DNA from 2 places in the Nonomuraea sp. NPDC004186 genome. Region 2 is predicted to be linked to the other one. Evidence: predicted binding sites of a transcription regulator. Region 2 holds the regulator's gene; the other holds the start of a gene.

Region 1 (9,268 bases), on a different contig from region 2:
TGGACCGGGTGCCGAGCTGGTTCATGACCGCGGGGCCCGAGGTCGCGGGCCTGCCCCCGTACTGGGGCGGCAACCTTCCGGACCACGCGTACAACTTCTATCTGATCCGCACGCCGATCGTCGTGGGCATGCTCCGCACGCTGTTCAGGGAGCTGTGGGCCAGGGCCGTGCCCCTGCCGTGGGGCCGCCGGGGCGATGGCATGGTCCAGGTCCTCCGCCTGGCCGCCCAGGGCATGTGTGACGACTCCATAGCCCGCCAACTGGGCGTATCGGTGCGAACGGTCCGGGCGAGGTTCGCGGACGCCATGTCCGAACTGGGCGCTCAGTCGCGTTTCCACGCAGGCGTGGAGGCGGCCAGGCGCGGATGGCTGAGGTAATGTCCACCGCTCGGGCCGCTTCGGTCATATGGTGGGAAGGTGCTGGAAGACGTCCCCCGCGACCCGTTCGCGGACGACCCGAACGACCCTTCCTCGGCGATGGGCGCCCTCGACGACGCCGAGCCACTCACCGCAGCCGAACGCGACGAGGCCATCACGGACCTCGCTGACGTCGAGGTCTTCCGCTCCCTGCTCGAACCGCAGGGGGTCCTGGGCCTCGTACTCGACTGCCCTGAATGCGGCGAGCAGCACTTCTTCGACTGGGAGCTGCTGCGCGGCAACCTACGACAAATGATCGAGAAAGGCCAGCCGCAGGTCCACGAGCCGGCCTTTCACCCGGACCCCGCCGACTACGTCAGCTGGGAGTACGCCAGAGGCTACGTCGACGGCGTCATCGACACGGAGGAACGCCGCTGACCGACATCATCGAGCAGCACGGCCAGCAACCGCACGGCTGGATCGCCTGAGTCAGGGCTCTCTCCACGACCGAGCGCGTCGAGCAGCGCGTCGGTCTCCTCCTCTGGCGTCAAGCCGACTCCAGCTCGGCCATCTGCCGCAACCTGGCAAGCGCCCGATGCTGGGCGACACGAACCGCACCCGGTGACATACCGAGTACATTACCGGTCTCCTCAGCCGACAACCCTGACACCACCCGCAACAGCAGCAACTCGCGCTGATTCTCGGGCAATCTGGCCAGGAGCCTGCGCGCGTGCTCGACCTCGATGTAGCGGACCACGGTCTCCTCGGGCCCCGGCCCGTCGTCCGGCCCATCGGGCAGATCCTGAGTCGGTACGGCCGAGCGCACCGAACTCCGTAGCGCGTCGGCCACTTTGTGCGAGGCGATCCCGAACACGAAGGAGGCGAACGGCCGCCCCATGTCGCGGTATCGCGGCAGCGCGGACAGGACCGCGATGCACACCTCCTGGGCTACGTCATCGGCAATGTGATATTGCCCTGAAACCCTGCCCAGCCGGGCGCGGCAATACCGCACCACCATCGGACGCAACTCACCGAGCAGGGATTCGATCGCACTGCGATCTCCCTGCACGGCGAGGCTCGTCAGTTCCCTAAGGTCGGAGTCATCCGTCCGTGCCGGAAGTCTCGACGCGAGCCTTACCCCAATTTTGGCGTCGGCGACGCTTCCCTCGCTCACGATAGGCATGATGCCCGCACTGATCCGGCCTGTCGTCATGGCGAACGGCTACGGATTGGTCACATTGAAGCGACGATAACGGGCAGTAATCAAATGACCACACTAAGGCTTAACTAGTGACATAATGTTTCATCCCATAACCTGGAATGCACGACAATTGTCAGATCCCGGACGCTTATCACCCACTGCCGGTTTACTCCAATAATCCACCTTTTCCGCCCACTTCTCCCCAACCGCCCGCGCCCAAGGGGTCCCGGGGCAAACGGCATGCTCCTCACACCGGCGACCCGCTTCGCGCGATGGAGAGCCCAGGCAGCCCTGAAGGGGCAACCCCGATCCCCACCCACCAAGAGCCGTTCCGGCAGAGCGTCGTCACCACCACAAGCGCAACCGCTCGCCCCACAGCCGACCGAGCCCTCAGCCGACAAGGCCTTCACGATGCGCGCCGAAGGACGAACGGGAGCGCCCGTTCCGCCGCGTCCACGACCGCGGTCGCCGCCGGCAGGTCGTCGCGGACGCTGCCCTCACCGATCCAGGTGCTGCTGGTCGGGTACGCGCTTTCGTGCCGCGTCGTGCGGATGCGATCGACCGGGCGAAGGATCGCTCCATGGACGCCCCGAACCGCGCCCGCACCGCATGTGGAACCGCCAGGTGGCCGCCGGCCGTCGCCGACGCACCGCAACCACGGCGCCGATCTTCAGGAGGCAGTGGATCAGGGGGACGACCGATGAGACGATCATGGCCGCGAACGCGTAAATGGAGGCATTGATGCGTACATTTCGGACGTTCACCGCGGCAGCCGGCGCACTCATGGCCGTGGCCCTCAGCGCATCACCCGCGGCGGCCGCGCAGGCCCCCACGTACGTCTTCCACAAGCAGACCCTGTGGAGGTCGATCCCCGCCAGCGGATCCCAGGGGGCCACCTGCTACCGGCTGCCGGCGGTCGTGAAGACCAGGAACGACGTGCTGCTCGCCTTCGCCGAGCGGCGCAACAAGAACAACTGCGCCGACCACGGCGCGTTCGACGTCGTCATGCGGCGCTCGACCGACGACGGCGTCACCTGGGAGGCGAGCAGGGTCGTCCTGCCCAGTACGGCCGGAGCGGCCCTGCAGGGGAACGCGACCGTGGTCGCCGACTCCGGCGGGCCGGTGTTCCTGTTCACGACCTCGGAGCCGACCGCGTCCCAGACGACGCCGCGTACGCCGAAGGTCCAGGTCAGCACGGACGACGGCGTCACCTGGTCGAGCCCGAAGGACCTGTCGGGGGTCATCAAGGCGCCCGCGGGCGCCGGGGACTGGTTCGCCACGGGGCCGGGGCACGGCATCCAGCTGACCCAACCGGCCCACAACGGCCGCCTGGTGGTGCCCGTCTACTTCAGCGTGGGCGACACGCAGAGCGTACGGCTGATCTACAGCGACGACCACGGCGCGACGTGGCAGATCGGCGCGACCGCGACCTACGACAAGTCGGTCCTGAAGCTGGGCGAGCAGACCCTGGTCGAGCGGACCGACGGCGGCATCCTCGTGATCGCCCGCAACGGCGCCGTACCCGACGACCAGACCTCCGTCCACGGCCTGGCCCGTGGCGTGAGCACGGACGGAGGCGAGTCGTTCGACGGCGATTTCCGGGCCGACGGCGCCGTCACCGCTCCGCCCACCCACCCGGCCCTGCTACGCCAGCGGGACAAGGCCCCCTACACCCGGATCCTGCTCTCCGCGCCCGCCACGCCGAAGACCGACAACAACCCGGTGGGCATGAACGTGCGCTCGTCCTTCGACGAGGGCGCGACCTGGCGGAACTACGACAACTCCACCAACAACGCGGGGGTGAGGATCGACGGCGACCACGCCGGATATTCCGACATGGCGCTTCTCGGCAACGGCGCGATCGGCGTCCTGTACGAGGCGGGCGCGAACCGCTTCCGGGACGAGATCCGCTGGAACTGGTTCTGGGAGAGCGCGATCGGCCTGCGTTGAACCGTCCCCGGAACGCCGAACGGCCCGCAACCCTTTCGGGTGTGCGGGCCGTGGCGAGAGAAGAGCCGGGTCAGTGGCCGTGGCCGTGACCGTGCCCCGCGCCGCCGGCGGCGGGGGCCTCCTCCTCGGGCTTGTCCACCACGAGCGCCTCGGTCGTGAGGAGCATGCCCGCGATCGACGCGGCGTTCTGGACGGCCGAACGCGTGACCTTCACCGGGTCGATGACGCCCTGCGCGATCAGGTCGCCGTATTCGCCGGTCGCGGCGTTGAGGCCGTGGCCCGCCTCCAGCTCGGCGACCTTGTGCGTCACCACGTAGCCCTCGAGACCGGCGTTCTCGGCGATCCAGCGGGCCGGCTCGACCAGGGCGCGGCGCACGACGCCGACACCCGTGGCCTCGTCGCCCGTCAGGCCGAGGTCGTCGAGAGTCTTGGAGACGTGGATCAGCGCGGAGCCACCGCCGGAGACGATGCCCTCCTCGATCGCGGCGCGCGTCGCGGAGATCGCGTCCTCGAGGCGGTGCTTCTTCTCCTTCAGCTCCACCTCGGTGGCGGCGCCGACGCGCAGCACGCACACACCGCCGGCGAGCTTGGCCAGGCGCTCCTGCAGCTTCTCGCGGTCCCAGTCGGAGTCGGACTGCTCGATGGCGAGCTTGATCTCCTTGACGCGGTCCTCGATGGCCTGCGGGTCACCGGCGCCGTCGACGATGGTGGTGTTGTCCTTCGTGACGACGACGCGGCGGGCCGTGCCGAGCACCTCGAGACCGACGTGCTCCAGCTTGAGGCCGACCTCCTCGCTGACGACCTGGCCACCGGTGAGGGTGGCGATGTCCTGCAGCATGGCCTTGCGGCGGTCGCCGAAGCCCGGGGCCTTGACGGCCACGGAGGTGAAGGTGCCGCGGATCTTGTTGGTGACCAGGACGGCCAGGGCCTCGCCCTCGACGTCCTCGGCGATCACGAGCAGCGGCTTCTTCGTCTGGGCGATCTGCTCCAGCAGCGGCAGGAAGTCCGCGATGGAGGCGATCTTGCCCTGGTTGATCAGGATGTAGGCGTCCTCGAGGACGGACTCCATCCGCTCAGGGTCGGTCACCATGTACTGCGACACGTAGCCCTTGTCGAACTGCATGCCCTCGGTGAACTCGAGCTCCATGCCCATGGCGTTGGACTCTTCGACGGTGAGGACACCGTCCTTGCCCACCTTGTCGAACGCCTCGGCGATCAGGTCGCCGATCTGCGCGTCCTGGGCGGAGATCGTCGCGACGTTGGCGATCTCCTTCTTGTCGGCGACCTCGCGGGCGCTGTCGAGCAGCTTGTCGCTGATCGCCTTGGCGGCCTTGTCGATGCCGCGCTTGAGCGACAGCGGCGAGGCGCCGGCGGCCACGTTGCGCAGGCCCTCGCGGACCATGGCCTGGGCCAGCACGGTGGCGGTGGTGGTGCCGTCACCCGCGATGTCGTTGGTCTTGGTGGCAACTTCCTTGGCGAGCTGGGCGCCGAGGTTTTCGTAGCGCTCTTCCAGCTCGATCTCACGAGCGATGGTCACACCGTCGTTCGTGATCGTCGGCGCACCGAACTTCTTGTCGATGACGACGTTGCGGCCGCGCGGGCCGAGGGTTACCTTCACGGCGTCGGCGAGGGCGTTCACACCGCGCTCGAGCGCGCGGCGGGCATCCTCGTCGAACTCCAGGATCTTCGCCATTGTTTGAAAGTCCTCTCCTAGCGTCGAAAGCCCCGGCCGCCCTCAAGAGCGCCCGGGGCTCGACACATCCGGCTTACTTCTCGATGATCGCGAGAACGTCGCGGGCGGAGAGCACGAGGTACTCCTCGCCGCCGTACTTGACCTCGGTGCCGCCGTACTTGCTGTAGAGGACGATGTCGCCCTCAGAGACGTCGAGCGGAATCCGCTTGTCGCCGTCCTCATCCCAGTTGCCGGGGCCCACCGCGAGGACCTTGCCCTCTTGCGGCTTCTCCTTGGCGGTGTCCGGGATGACCAGGCCGGAAGCGGTGGTCTGCTCGGCCTCAAGCGGCTGAACCACAATGCGGTCGCCGAGCGGCTTAACGGGAACCTTGGTGGCGGTCGTCACGATCGGACCTCCCCTTCAGATTTGAATGATCTAGAAGAGGCGACCAGCTGGGCCTGCCGTCGCGGGTGTCAGACCTGCCTCGTCGCACGTTGGCACTCTCAAGGGGAGAGTGCCAACAGGAAACATATGCAAGAGGGGCTTGACAGTCAACACGAACGCGTCTGCTGAGAGCGATCAGACCGAATCCACCCCCTCTGGATACGGTACGCCCATGGTCCGACCGGGTCGGACATGGCACTAACGTCGGGTGATGTGGACCTTGACGCCTTCGACGAGCTGCTGACACCGCGCGGGCAGCGCGCGCTCGCGGAGGCCGTGGAGCTGGTGGGCACGGATCCGGTGGCCGCCGCCACGAGGCTGCGCAAGACGTACGACGCCGCGCTGACCTCCGCGGCGCTCACCCAGGCGGGGCTGCGGGAGCGCGCCAGGGCCAAGTTCGGCGAGGACGCCGGGCGGATGTACTTCACGCCGCACGGCCTGGAGCAGTCCACGCGGACGGAGGTCGCCGAGCACCGCGCCCGCCGCCTGACCGCCGAGACACGAGCGGACGCGCCCCCGCACGGACCGGACGCGCCCCCGCACGGGCTCGGCGTCGCGGACGCGCCCCCGCACGGACCGGACGCACCCCCGCACGGGCTCGGGCGTGGGCTGAGGGTCGTGGACGCCTGCTGCGGCGTCGGCGGCGACTTCCTCGCGCTGGCCCGCGCCGGCTGCACCGTGTCCGCCGTGGACACCGACCCGCTGACCGTCGCCGTGGCCAGGGCCAACGCCGACGCGCTCGGGCTGGCCGACAGGGTGACGGTGTCGGTGGGGGACGCGGCCGAGGTCCGGCCGGAGGAGTACGACGTGCTCTTCGCCGATCCGGCCAGGCGGACGAGCCGGGGCAGGACGTTCGACCCCATGGCCTACTCCCCGCCCTGGCCGGTGGTGCTCGACCTGGTCTCCAGGGCCTCCCGGGCGTGCGTCAAGGTCGCCCCGGGCATCCCGTACGAGTTCATCCCCGGAGGCGCCGAGGCCGAGTGGGTCTCGTACAAGGGCGAGGTCAAGGAGGCCGCCCTCTGGAGCGGCCAGGAGGGAGCAGCGGGGCGCCGCGCCACCCTGCTGCCCGGCGGCCACACTCTGACCGCCACGGGCGCCGAGGCCGCCGTCGGCCCGGTCGGCAGGTACGTCTACGAGCCGGACGGCGCGGCCATCCGGGCACACCTCGTGGGCGAGGTGTCGGAAATCGTGAACGGACGCCTGCTCGACCCGATGATCGCCTACATCACCGGTGACGACCGGATCGACACCCCATGGGCGGCCAGATATGAAGTAGAGGACGTTCTCCCCTTTTCAGGGAAAAAGCTGCGCGCCGCCCTCCGTGAGCGACAAGTCGGAAATGTCACCATCAAGAAGCGCGGCTCCGCCGTCGACATCGAGCGCCTCCGCTCAGATCTCCGCCTAAATGGCGAAAAATCGGCAACTATCATCCTTACCCGAATCATCGATAAGCCATCGGTCATCATCTGCGACACCTCTCCACCTGCCTGAACCGGTCATTCTGCCGTTAACCTCGATCTTTCTCTTCGCCCCTGACGGACCTTGATCGAGAGGCTAAGGTGGGCGGACGGGAGTTCTCCCCTGATGCGGTTTTCCGCGTTCCCGCTCGTTCATCTGAAAATCGACCTATATCCCACCGCTGCGCGGCAGACCGTCGGCGAGCCAAAGGAGCTTTCGGTGGACCATTCCAACCACACCACCCTTCTCCAGGCAGGAGGCCAGTCCGGCATCTCCGAGAGGATGCGGGACCTGCTGGCGCGCGCCTCGCAGGATCATGTGTACGAGCAGCGCACGCAGGGGGCCGTGCTGGACGAGATCCGCCAGCGGCTCGAAGGCATGGAGTGGCTGCTGCGCGAGGTCCGCGAGCGCGAGCTCGGCGGCCTCAGCGGCACGCTGCAGGCGGTCAGCGGGCGGCTCGACGACATCACCGCCAAGCCGCCGATGTGGGCGGAGGGGCTGGCTCAGCACGTCGAGGCGGTACGTGACCACGTGGACGCCGTCGGGGAGCGGATCGGGGACGTGGACGCCCGCGTCGCCCCGGTGGCCGACCTGCCCGGCCTGCGGGCCGACCTGGGCACCATGGGCGAGGGCGTGGACGAGGCGCTCACCCGCCTGCAGACGGTGCTCGACAGCACGGACGGCCTCACGAAGGGGATGTCCGACTTCGCCGCCACGCTGGCCACGCTCAACAGCAGCATGGAGGCCGCCGCGAGCCGCTTCACCAGGCTCGACAAGTCGATGGCCGACCTGACCACCCGCACCGACCGGGTCGAGGTCGCGGTCGGCGACCTGTCGGAGCACCTCACCGCCCGGCTGAGCGCCCAGGACAAGCAGCTCTCGGTCCGGATGGACGAGACGGACCAGCGGCTGACCACGCGGCTCGTCGAGGCCGACCAGCGCCTCACGACCCGCCTCGACGACACCGACCAACGGCTCTCCGACCGCCTCGACGAGACCGACCGGCGACTGACGACCCGGCTCGACGAAACCGACCAGCGGCTGACGGTCCGCCTCGGCGAGAGCGACCAGCGACTGTCCGACCGCCTCGACCAGACCGAAGAGCGGCTCTCCGACCGGCTCGACGAGACCGACCAGCGGCTGTCCGACCGGATCGACCAGACCGGCCTGCGGCTGAGCGCCCGGATGGACGAGACCGACCAGCGCCTGGCCACCAGCCTCGTCGAGGCGGACGAGCGGCTGGCCAGCCGCCTCAAGGAGTCCGACGAGCAGCTCGGCAGCCGCCTGTCCGACGTCGAGCTGCGCCTCGCCACCAGGCTCGACGAAGCCGACCGGCACCTCGCCATCCAGCTCGGCGAGAGCGAGCAGCGCCTGAGCGCCCGCCTCAGCGGCGTGGACGCCCGGCTCGACCGGGTCGAGGGCAGGCTCACGGGGCTCGACTCGCGGCTCACCGGGTTCGACAGCCGTCTGGAGTCCGCCGACGAGTGCCTGGCCGACATCGACACCAGGCTCGACGGCCTCGACGGCAGGATGGCCGGCGTCGACAAGCGACTCCTGTCCGTGGACAACCAGCTCGGCGGCGTGGACAAGCGGCTGGGCACCGTGGACGGCCACCTCGGGCGCCACGACGACAGGTTCGACGCGCTCGACGTACGCATCGACGCCCGCTTCGGCGCCCTCGACGAGCGCATGGCCACCTCCGACCAGCGCCTCGGCGAGCTGTCCACGCGCAACGAGGGCCGCTTCAACAAGCTCGACACCCAGATCGACTCCGTCGACGAGCGCCTGGTCGAGGCCGAGGAGCACCTGAGCAGCCGGTTCGACGGCATCGACACCCGCTTCAACGGGCTCGACACCCACCTCAACGGCCTGGCCACCCGCGCCGAGCAGGCCAGCGCGCACCTGGAGTCCGTCGACGACCGCATCGAGACCGTCAGCGAGCGCGTGGGCCGCCTCCCCGAGGCCCTGGCGGGCCAGAGCGAGCTGCTCCAGGCGCACGCCGGTGACCAGGCCGAGCGCCTGACCGCCGCCGCGAGCGCGCTCACCGAGCTCGTCACGGCGCGTCCCGACCGCGACCAGCTCACGGAGACGGTCACCGGCATCGTCCAGCCCGCGACCGACGACCTCACCAAGCGCCTGGGCGCCCTGGAGGAGACCATGCTGGCCCTGGCCGAGGCCCTCCTGCG
Region 2 (9,268 bases):
TTCGGCCCGCCCGTTCGGGCCAACCGTCCGTCCGGGCCACTCGGATGGGCAGCCGTCCGGGGCTGCCCATCCGCCTCCTAACCCGACCATTTGGGGTGGGGTCAGTGGAGGATTGAGTACAGGGCTGAGGTGAGGGAGGCGTGAGCGTCGTCTTGGTCGATGGACCACATCATCGAGCCGCCCAGCCCCTTGAGGCGGATGTACGCCGCCTTCTGCAGCAGCACCGCCGGATCGTCGTACGACCAGAACTCGTTCCCGTCATACAGCCACAGGGCCCCGGTCCGCAGGTCCCGGTAGCGCTTGCCGGGCTTGGTGACCAGGTCCTTGTAGTCCTCCGTCCCAGGCCCCCACTTCCCGGCGGCGGGGCCGGTGGCCGGCTTGTAGAGGCCGTCGCCGCCGCCGGTGACCCCCGTCCAGCCCTGCCCGTACGCGGGTACGCCGACCACGATCTTGCGGCCGGGCGCCCCGCGGGACAGGTAGTCGCGTACGGTCTGGTCCACGCTGTACCGCACCGGGTTCGGATCCCGCCGATCGGTGAGGAGGTTGCCGTTGTGCCCGGTCTGCGCCTCCCACGTCCCGTGCAGGTCATACCCCTGGACGGTGGCGAAGTCGAGCGCCCTGAAGACCCGCCGCACCTCGAACCCGGCGTCGATCTTGGCGGCCGCGGCCGGGAGGAAGGCCGTGAGCTGCGCGTTTGAGGAGAAGGCGGTGAGCTGCGCCCGCAGTTCCTCCGCGAACAGCGTGAAGTTCCGCCTGTCCTCCGGCCGCACGACGTTCCCCTCGGCGCCGGAGGAGCCCGGCCACTCCCAGTCCAGGTCGATCCCGTCGAACACGCCGGCTCCGGCGCCCGCGGGGAGGTCCGGCAGGTTGCCGCGCAGCCACAGGTCGATGCACGAGCGGGCCAGCGCGGCACGGGACTCGGCGGTGAGGACCGCGTCGGAGAAGTACTTGGAACCGGTCCAGCCGCCCAGCGAGATCATCACCTTGAGCCCCGGGTGCTTGGCCTTGAGCTTGCGGAGCTGGTTGAGGTTGCCGTTCAGGGCCTGGCCGGGAGCGTCGGCCACGCCGTCCACGCTCTGCTCCGCGGGCACGGGCCGCTGCCAGTCCGCCCACGGGTCGGCCGAGTAGCAGGCGCCCCCGGCGTTCACGAACCCGAACGCGTAGTTCAGGTGTGTGAGCTTGGCCGCGGCGCCCGTGGCGTCCACGTCCTTGACGTGGTAGTTGCGCCCGTAGACGCCCCATTGGATGAAGTACGCGACCCGTTTGAAGCCGGTGCGGGCCTCGGCCGGCGCGGAGATCGCCGTACAGCCGAGTAAGAGCGAGAGTGCGAGGAGGATCGTCTTCTTCACGGGGCGACTCCCGAGGGGTGCACTTATAGGAAACTTTCCTAAAAGTAGGGCGACGGCCCGCCGCCGTCAACGATCCGCGCCACCTCCTCGGGGCTCGAGATCACCGCCCACGCGTACGCCGGGTTCGCGAACAGGCCGAGGACCAGGTCCGCCACGTCCTGCCTGCTCGTGGCCGCCAGCAGCAGGGTCACGACGTGCGCGGCCGGCGGCCGCAGGAACGCGTTCGTCCAGTCGGTGACCGGCGCCGCCGCCTCCCACATCCGCTCCGCCGTGGCGCGGCCGAAGGCGGCGTCGTACGGGCCGCCCGCCGCGATGGCGTCGGCCGCGATCCAGGCGCAGGCCGAACCCAGGTTCGCGCCCTGGCCGGTCAGCGGGTCGTTGGTGATCCAGGCGTCGCCGACGGCCAGCGCGATCCGCCCGCCGGGCAGCTCGGCCACCGCCTCGCGAACGACCGGCGTGATCGCCCCTTGCAGCAGGTCGTCCTCACCCAGCAGCTCGAAGCCCCCGTCCACCCGCTCGGCCAGCCGCGGCGCGTGCTCGGCGAGCAGCCCGGCCAGCTCCCCGGCGACCTCGGCCGCGGGCAGGTCCGAGAGCGGCTCCAGCGGCCCGCCGGGAACCGCCTCGACCAGCACGCTGGAGACCACGCCGTGCCTGGTCATCATCGGCATGCGGAGGATCTCCCCGCACCCGGGCGAGATGTTGTAGCTGAACATGGGGCCGAGGTCGAGACCGCCGTACAACCCGGCCGTCAGGACGCGCTGCGGCCGGTCGAACGGCGAGCGCGCCGGGTCGCGCGGGAACAGCTCCGCCACCGAGCGCCGCCCGGCCGTCACGACCATCAACTCGTGCTCCCGGGACCATCGATCCACCCGCGCCGCGTCCGGCGGCGCGCCGGTGACGACGACCTCGCCGCCCCGGCCGGTGAAGTCGTCCAGGTACGCGGGCAGCAGCAGCCGGAAGTCGACCGCGTGGAACGGCTCGGAGATCCTGGCCAGGAACTCCAGCGGCGGATCCCCCTTGATCGAGAGCTCGGCGGATCCCATCAGGCACGCGGGATCCCGGTAGTGCTCGCAGCCCAGCTCCCGCTCCCGTGCCAGGGTGTGCCCCATCCTGCCCACCGTGTTGGGCAGCCGCCCCGAGCGCAGGGAACCGGCGTCCCGCTCGCTGTAGAGCGTGGCCTCGATGCCGAGCTGCTGGAGGCGCAGAGCGAGGGTCAGCCCCGAGATTCCCGCGCCCACGATGCCGATGCCCGCCATGTGCAGCAGTGAACCTCTCGGGGGTTGCAGTTCGATAGCACCCTCGAACAACGGGCAAACTGAAGGGGTGCCATCCACCCTGCCTGACGGCGATCCCGTGCCCACCTCGGGCGAGCTGCCCGACAGCGCCCTGAGGGGCCTCGGCGAGCGTCCGTTCGGCTTCTACGTGCACGTGCCGTTCTGCGTGACCCGCTGCGGCTACTGCGACTTCAACACCTACACCGCCGCCGAGCTGGGCCCCGGCGCCTCGCACCGGGACTACGCGGACACGGTCGTCGAGGAGATCCGCCTCGCGCGCCGCGTCCTGGGCCCGGCCGAGCTGCCGGTGGAGACGGTGTTCTTCGGCGGTGGCACGCCCACGCTGCTCCCCCCGGAAGACCTGGCCAGGATCCTGGCCGCGATCGACTCGGAGTTCGGGTTGAGCGCGGGTGCCGAGGTGACCACGGAGGCCAACCCCGAGTCCGTCGACCCGGCCTACCTCGACAAGCTCCGCCAGGGCGGCTTCAACCGGATCAGCTTCGGCATGCAGAGCGTGGCCGAGCACGTGCTCCAGGTGCTCGACCGCCGGCACACCCCCGGCAGGGCGGCGGCGGCCGTCAAGGAGGCGAGGCAGGCCGGGTTCGAGCACGTCAACCTCGACCTGATCTACAGCACGCCCGGCGAGTCCGACGACGACTGGCGGGCCTCGCTGGCCGCCGCGATCGAGGCCGGGCCCGACCACGTGTCGGCGTACTCGCTGATCGTCGAGGAGGGCACCAGGCTGGCGGCCAGGATCCGGCGCGGCGAGCTGCCCATGCCCGACGACGACGTGGCCGCCGACCGCTACCTGATCGCCGACGAGCTGCTGTCCCAGGCCGGGTTCGACTGGTACGAGGTGTCCAACTGGGCCACGTCCGACCGGGCCCGCTGCCGCCACAACCTGCTCTACTGGACCGGCGGCGACTGGTGGGCCGCCGGGCCCGGCGCCCACAGCCACGTCGGCGGCACCCGCTGGTGGAACGTCAAGCACCCGGCCGCCTACGCCCAGCGGCTGGCGGCGGGCACGTCGCCCGCCCACGCGCGCGAGGTGCTCGGCGACGACGACCGGGCGGCCGAGCGGCTGATGCTGGAGCTGCGGCTTTCGTCCGGCTACCCGCTGGCCGAGGTGGCCCCGGACGCGCGCCCGGCCGTGGCGAGCGCGCTGGCGCGCGGCCTGCTGGAGCCCGGGCCGTTCAGGTCGGGCCTCATGGTGCTCACGCTGCAGGGGCGGCTGCTGGCCGACGCGCTGATCAGGGATCTGCTGGTCTAGGTGATCAGGCGGACGGCGAACGGGTAGCGGTACGGCTCGCCCTTGTTGGTGGCCATGGCGGCCTGGATGTGGAAGATCAGGGACAGGATCCAGACGACCGGCAGCAGGAGCAGGCCGATGAAGATGATCGTCAGGATGCCCGAGATGACGTAGCCGATGAACATCGTGATCTGGAAGTTGAGCGCCTCCGCCGCCTGATCCCTGACGTAGGGGGACTCGTCCTTCTTCATCAGGTAGATGATCAGCGGGCCGACCCAGGAGACCACCAGGCCGAGCAGGTGCGAGAGCATCGCCATGGTGGTGTCGTCGGTGCCCGGGCGGGGGCCGAACCTGCCGGGGACGTACGGCTCGCCGGGCGCGCCGTAGCCGTAGCCGTAGCCGGGCGGCTGCGGCGCGGAGCCGTAACCAGGCGGGGGAGGGCCGTAACCCTGGGACTGCTGGCCGTAGCCGGGCTGGCCATAACCGGGTTGGCCATAACCGGGTTGTCCGTAGCCGGGCTGGCCGGGACCGGGCTGTCCGTAGCCGGGTTGACCGTACGCCGGCTGGCCGTAGCCGGGCTGGGACCCTGGCTGCTGCCCGTACCCCGGCTGGCCGTAATGGGGCTCGGAGCCGGGCTGCTGCCCGTAAACGCCAGGCTGTGACCCGGATTGCCGGCCGTATCCGGGCTGCTGGGGGCCGGAGCCCTGGCTGGGCGGGATGCTCGACGGGGGGACGAAGCGGGTGGCGTCGTCGTCCGGCGGCGGCGGTTGCGGCGGGTCCTGGCTCATGATGCCTCCGTAACGAAGTCGATCAGTTCCTCGACCCGGCCGAGCAGTTCCGGCTCCAGGTCTGTGTACGTGGAGACGGCCCCGAGGATCCGCCGCCACGCCTCCGCGGGCTCCATCCGCCAGCCCAGGGCGGCGATGACGCCCTCTTTCCACGGCACTCCGCGCGGCACCGCGGGCCAGGCGGGAATGCGCAGCACGGACGGCTTGACCGCCTGCCAGATGTCGATGTACGGATGCCCCACGACGAGCACGTCCGGCGAGGTGATCTCGGCGGCGATCCTGCTCTCCTTGGAGCCGGGCACGAGGTGGTCAACCAGCACCCCCAGCCGGCGCTCCGGCTCCGGGCCGAACTCCGCCACGATGGCCGGCAGATGGTCCACGCCCTCCAGGTATTCGACCACGACCCCCTCGACCCGCAGGTCATGGCCCCAGATCTTCTCCACCAGGGCGGCGTCGTGCACGCCCTCCACGTAGATGCGGCTCTCCCGGGCGACCCTCGCCCGCAGCCCCTCCACGGCGATCGAGCCCGACGCGCTGCGCCTGGGCCCCGCCGGGGCCGCCGACGGGCGTACCAGCGTCACGGGCTTGCCCTCCAGCAGGAACGCGGCGGGCGCGAGCGGGAACAGCCGGCGTTTGCCGAACCGGTCTTCGAGCGTGACGGCCTCCTTGTCACAGGCCACCACCGCGCCGCAGAAGCCGCTGTCGGCGTCCTCCACGACGAGGTCCAGCTCGGCCGGCACTTTCGGGATCTTGCCCTTGCCCGGCCGCCGCCAATTCCCCGCCAGCACATCGCCCTCGTACACACGGGGACCGTAGCAAATCACCCGCCGACCGCAAGGCGCTTGCGCGCGCCGCTGCGGCGGACCAGCACGATGATGGTGCCGGCGATGGCGATGAGCAGTCCCGCCCCGGGGATCAGGATGAGCGCCATCACCCCGCCGGCGATGCCGCCCGCGGCCGAGGTCAGCTCGCGGCCCACGCCGTACCGCACGTCGGCCTGCTCCTGGGTGGTGCAGGACAGCTGGTAGTCGCCCCTGGTGGGCGCGTTGATCACGAGGATCTGCTCCCACTTGACGGACCCGGCCGTGACCGTCTGCGTGCCCGTGGTCTTGGCGAGCCTGGCTCCGTTGGTGATCTGGCACTCGTAGTGGACGGCGGTGTCGCTGGAGAGGTAGACGGCGGGTTTGTTCGCCGGGTCGATCGGCACCGTCACGGTTTCGCCGGACGCGAACGTCCTGGTGGGGGCTATGTTGCTGACGCTGCTGACGATGCCCGTGGCGAACAGGACGACGCCTGCGATGGTGCAGACCACGGCGATGCCCCAGACGAGCCCGATCCACCAAAGTCGCGGTTTGATGGCTTTCGAGTCGATTCGTGCGGGGAATTGGGGTTGTTGGCCGTACTGTCCGTACTGAGGAGGTGGGCCGTACTGGGGTGGCGGGTCGTACTGAGGCGGAGGCCCGTACTGGGGCGGTGGCTGACCGTAGCCAGGCTGAGAGCCGGCCTGAGGGCCATAGCCGGGCTGGGACCCGGGCTGAGGGCCGTAACCCGGCTGGGAGCCGGGCTGTGGGCCGTACCCGGGCTGGAAGCCGGGCTGGGGCCCGTACGGCGGAGGCGGGGAGTTGTCGCTCATGTCGGCAAGTGTGGTACTTGCCCCTTGTAAGAAGCTAGGAGCCTGGTTGCGACCTTGTGTTATCGCACCTTGTGGATGAGAGCCGTACACTTGGCACTCAGGAACACAGAGTGCTAGATGGTTGCGTTCCTCGGATGTCAGAGGCAGGAGGTGAGCACGTGCTCGACGATCGGAAGCTGGCGGTGCTCCGCGCCATTGTCGAAGACTACGTGTCCACCAACGAACCGGTGGGCTCCAAGGCGCTCGCCGAGCGCCACAACCTGAAAGTCTCCCCGGCGACGGTCAGGAACGACATGGCCGCGCTGGAGGAGGAGGGCTACATCACCCAACCCCACACCAGCGCCGGCCGCGTGCCGACCGACAAGGGCTATCGGCTGTTCGTCGACCGGCTCTCGCAGGTCAAGCCCCTGTCCGGGGCCGAGCGCAGGGCCATCGAGACGTTCCTGGCCGGTGCGGTCGACCTCGACGACGTGGTCACCCGCACGGTCCGGCTGCTCGCGCAGCTGACCAGGCAGGTGGCGGTGGTGCAATACCCGACGCTGACGCGTTCGACGGTCAGGCACGTCGAGCTGGTGCCGCTGAACGACCGGCGGGTCATGCTCGTGCTGATCACCAACACCGGCCGCGTCGAGCAGCGCGTCATCGAGCTGCCCGAGGTGGTGGAGGACACCCGCATCGCCCACCTGCGCGCGGTCCTCAACGCCTGCCTCGACGGCTGCGGCCTGAGCAACGTGCCCGAGCTGGTCGCCGACCTGCCCGAGCGGCTCCCTCTCGAAGACCGCCCGGTGGTGGCGACGATCCTGTCGGTGCTGCTTGAGACGCTGGTCGAGCGGCACGACGAGAAGATCGTGTTCGCCGGCGCGGCCAACCTCGCGGGCGCCGACTTCTCGATCGGCCTGCGCGACGTGCTCGAGGCGCTGGAGGAGCAGGTCGTGCTCATGAGGCTGCTCGGCGAGACATCCGCAGACACACCGTCCGCGCTCACCGTGCGCATCGGCTCCGAAAACCCCTATCTGCGGGGGACATCCATAGTCGCGACCGGATACGGTTCAGGCGACAACCAACTGGCCCGGCTCGGGGTGTTGGGGCCCACGAGGATGGACTACCCAGTGACGATGGGAGCCGTGCGCGCGGTGGCACGCTACGTCAGCCAGATCCTGGCTGCATCATAAGAGGTCGATAAGTGGCAAACAGCGACTATTACGCCACCCTCGGGGTGCGCCGTGACGCCAGTCAGGACGAGATCAAGAAGGCTTACCGCCGACTTGCCCGCGAGCTGCATCCCGACGTGAACCCCGATCCTGAGACCCAGGAGCGGTTCAAGGAGATCACGCAGGCCTACGAGGTGCTGTCCGACCCGAACAAGCGCCAGATGTACGACCTGGGTGGCGACCCCTTCGGCGGCGCCGGAGCAGGCGCGGGCGCCGGCGGCTTCGGAGCGGGCTTCCCCTTCAGCGACATCATGGACGCGTTCTTCGGCACCGCGGCCGGCGCCAGGGGCCCGCGCTCGCGTGCCCGCAGGGGACGCAACGCCACCATCCGGGTCGAGCTCGACCTGCGCGAGACGGCGTTCGGCACCACGCGTGAGCTGGTCGTCGACACGGCCGTGCTCTGCGAGGTCTGCCACGGGGCCGGCACGGCGCCCGGCACCCACCCCGACACCTGCGACATGTGCAACGGGCGCGGCGAGATCTCCCAGGTCACCCGCTCGTTCCTGGGCCAGGTCATGACCTCGCGGCCCTGCCCGCAGTGCGGCGGTTTCGGCTCCATCATCCGCCACCCCTGCCAGGAGTGCTCCGGCGACGGGCGGGTGCGCACCCGCCGTACGATCAAGGTCCGCATCCCCGCGGGCGTCGAGGACGGCACCCACATCCAGCTCGCCGGCGAGGGCGAGGTCGGCCCCGGCGGCGGCCCGCCCGGAGACCTGTTCCTCGAGATCGTCGAGCGTGCCCACGAGATCTTCGAGCGGCGCGGCGACGACCTCCACTGCACCGTGCAGATCCCGATGACGGCGGCCGCGCTCGGCACCATCCTGGCGGTCGAGACGCTCGACGGCTCGGAGGAGGTCGATGTCCGCCCCGGCACGCAGTCGGGCCAGGTCATCACCATGTTCGGGCGGGGCGTGCAGCGGCTCAACGAGTCCGGCCGCGGCGACCTGCTGATCCACGTCAACGTCGAGACCCCGACCCGCCTCGAGCCCGCGCAGGAGGAGCTGCTGCGCGAGCTGGCCAAGCAGCGGGGCGAGGAGCGGCCGCCGGGCAAGTTCGCCCCCGGCCAGCAGGGCTTCTTCTCGCGGCTGCGCGACGCCTTCAACGGCAGGTGACGTGACCGTCCCGGTGTTCCTGTCGCAGGAGCTGGACGGGCCCGAGCTGACGCTCGGCGGCCCCGAGGGGCGCCACGCGGCCTCCGTGCGGCGCCTTCGGGCCGGCGAGCGGATCGATCTGACGGACGGCGCCGGCGCGGTCGCCGAGTGCGTCGTCCGCGAGGTCCTCAAGGACGCGCTGAGGCTCGACGTGCTGCGCCGCTACGAGGTCGAGCCGCCGCGGCCGCGGCTGGTCGTCGTCCAGGGGCTGCCCAAGGGCGACCGGGGCGAGCTGGCCGTCGAGATGATGACCGAGGCGGGTGTGGACGTCATCGTGCCCTGGGCCGCCTCGCGCAGCATCACCCAGTGGAAGGGCGACAAGGTCGCCAAGGGGCTGCACAAGTGGCGCTCGACGGCTCGTGAGGCGGGCAAGCAGGCCCGCAGGTTCCACCTTCCCGAGGTGACCGAGCCCGCCACCACCGCGCAGGTCGGCAAGCTGCTGGCGGGCGCGGCGCTGGGGCTGGTGCTGCACGAGGAGGCGGCCGAGCCGCTGTCCGGCGTGGCGCTGCCCGCGTCGGGCGACATCGTGGTGGTCGTGGGGCCCGAAGGGGGCGTCTCGGACGACGAACTGGCCGGGTTCCGGGCGGCAGGGGCGGTGTCCGTGCTGCTGGGG

The links. Region 2 encodes HrcA, which represses chaperone genes, less so after heat shock. Its sites were predicted from a motif close to TTGGCACTCTCNNNNNGAGAGTGCCAA; they were not measured.
Region 1: a site for HrcA is predicted at 5,675-5,701, ahead of groES (co-chaperone GroES). Genes of this name have one in related genera too.

What each region holds. Positions count from the first base shown of each region.
Region 1 covers NZ_JBSGFQ010000036.1:101,419-110,686, forward strand. Annotated here, with positions in the region: gene ACWEPL_RS27915 (helix-turn-helix transcriptional regulator) at 1-377, shown strand, start outside; gene ACWEPL_RS27920 (DUF5319 domain-containing protein) at 417-794, shown strand; gene ACWEPL_RS27925 (sigma-70 family RNA polymerase sigma factor) at 904-1,539, opposite strand; gene ACWEPL_RS27930 (sialidase family protein) at 2,299-3,507, shown strand; gene groL (chaperonin GroEL) at 3,578-5,200, opposite strand; gene groES (co-chaperone GroES) at 5,274-5,585, opposite strand; gene ACWEPL_RS27945 (class I SAM-dependent methyltransferase) at 5,838-7,115, shown strand; gene ACWEPL_RS27950 (hypothetical protein) at 7,302-9,268, shown strand, end outside.
Region 2 covers NZ_JBSGFQ010000006.1:161,076-170,343, reverse strand. Annotated here, with positions in the region: gene ACWEPL_RS07220 (glycoside hydrolase family 18 protein) at 102-1,349, opposite strand; gene ACWEPL_RS07215 (styrene monooxygenase/indole monooxygenase family protein) at 1,388-2,605, opposite strand; gene hemW (radical SAM family heme chaperone HemW) at 2,673-3,893, shown strand; gene ACWEPL_RS07205 (DUF4870 domain-containing protein) at 3,890-4,660, opposite strand; gene ACWEPL_RS07200 (DUF3097 domain-containing protein) at 4,657-5,463, opposite strand; gene ACWEPL_RS07195 (hypothetical protein) at 5,481-5,972, opposite strand; gene hrcA (heat-inducible transcriptional repressor HrcA) at 6,452-7,465, shown strand; gene dnaJ (molecular chaperone DnaJ) at 7,477-8,616, shown strand; gene ACWEPL_RS07180 (16S rRNA (uracil(1498)-N(3))-methyltransferase) at 8,618-9,268, shown strand, end outside.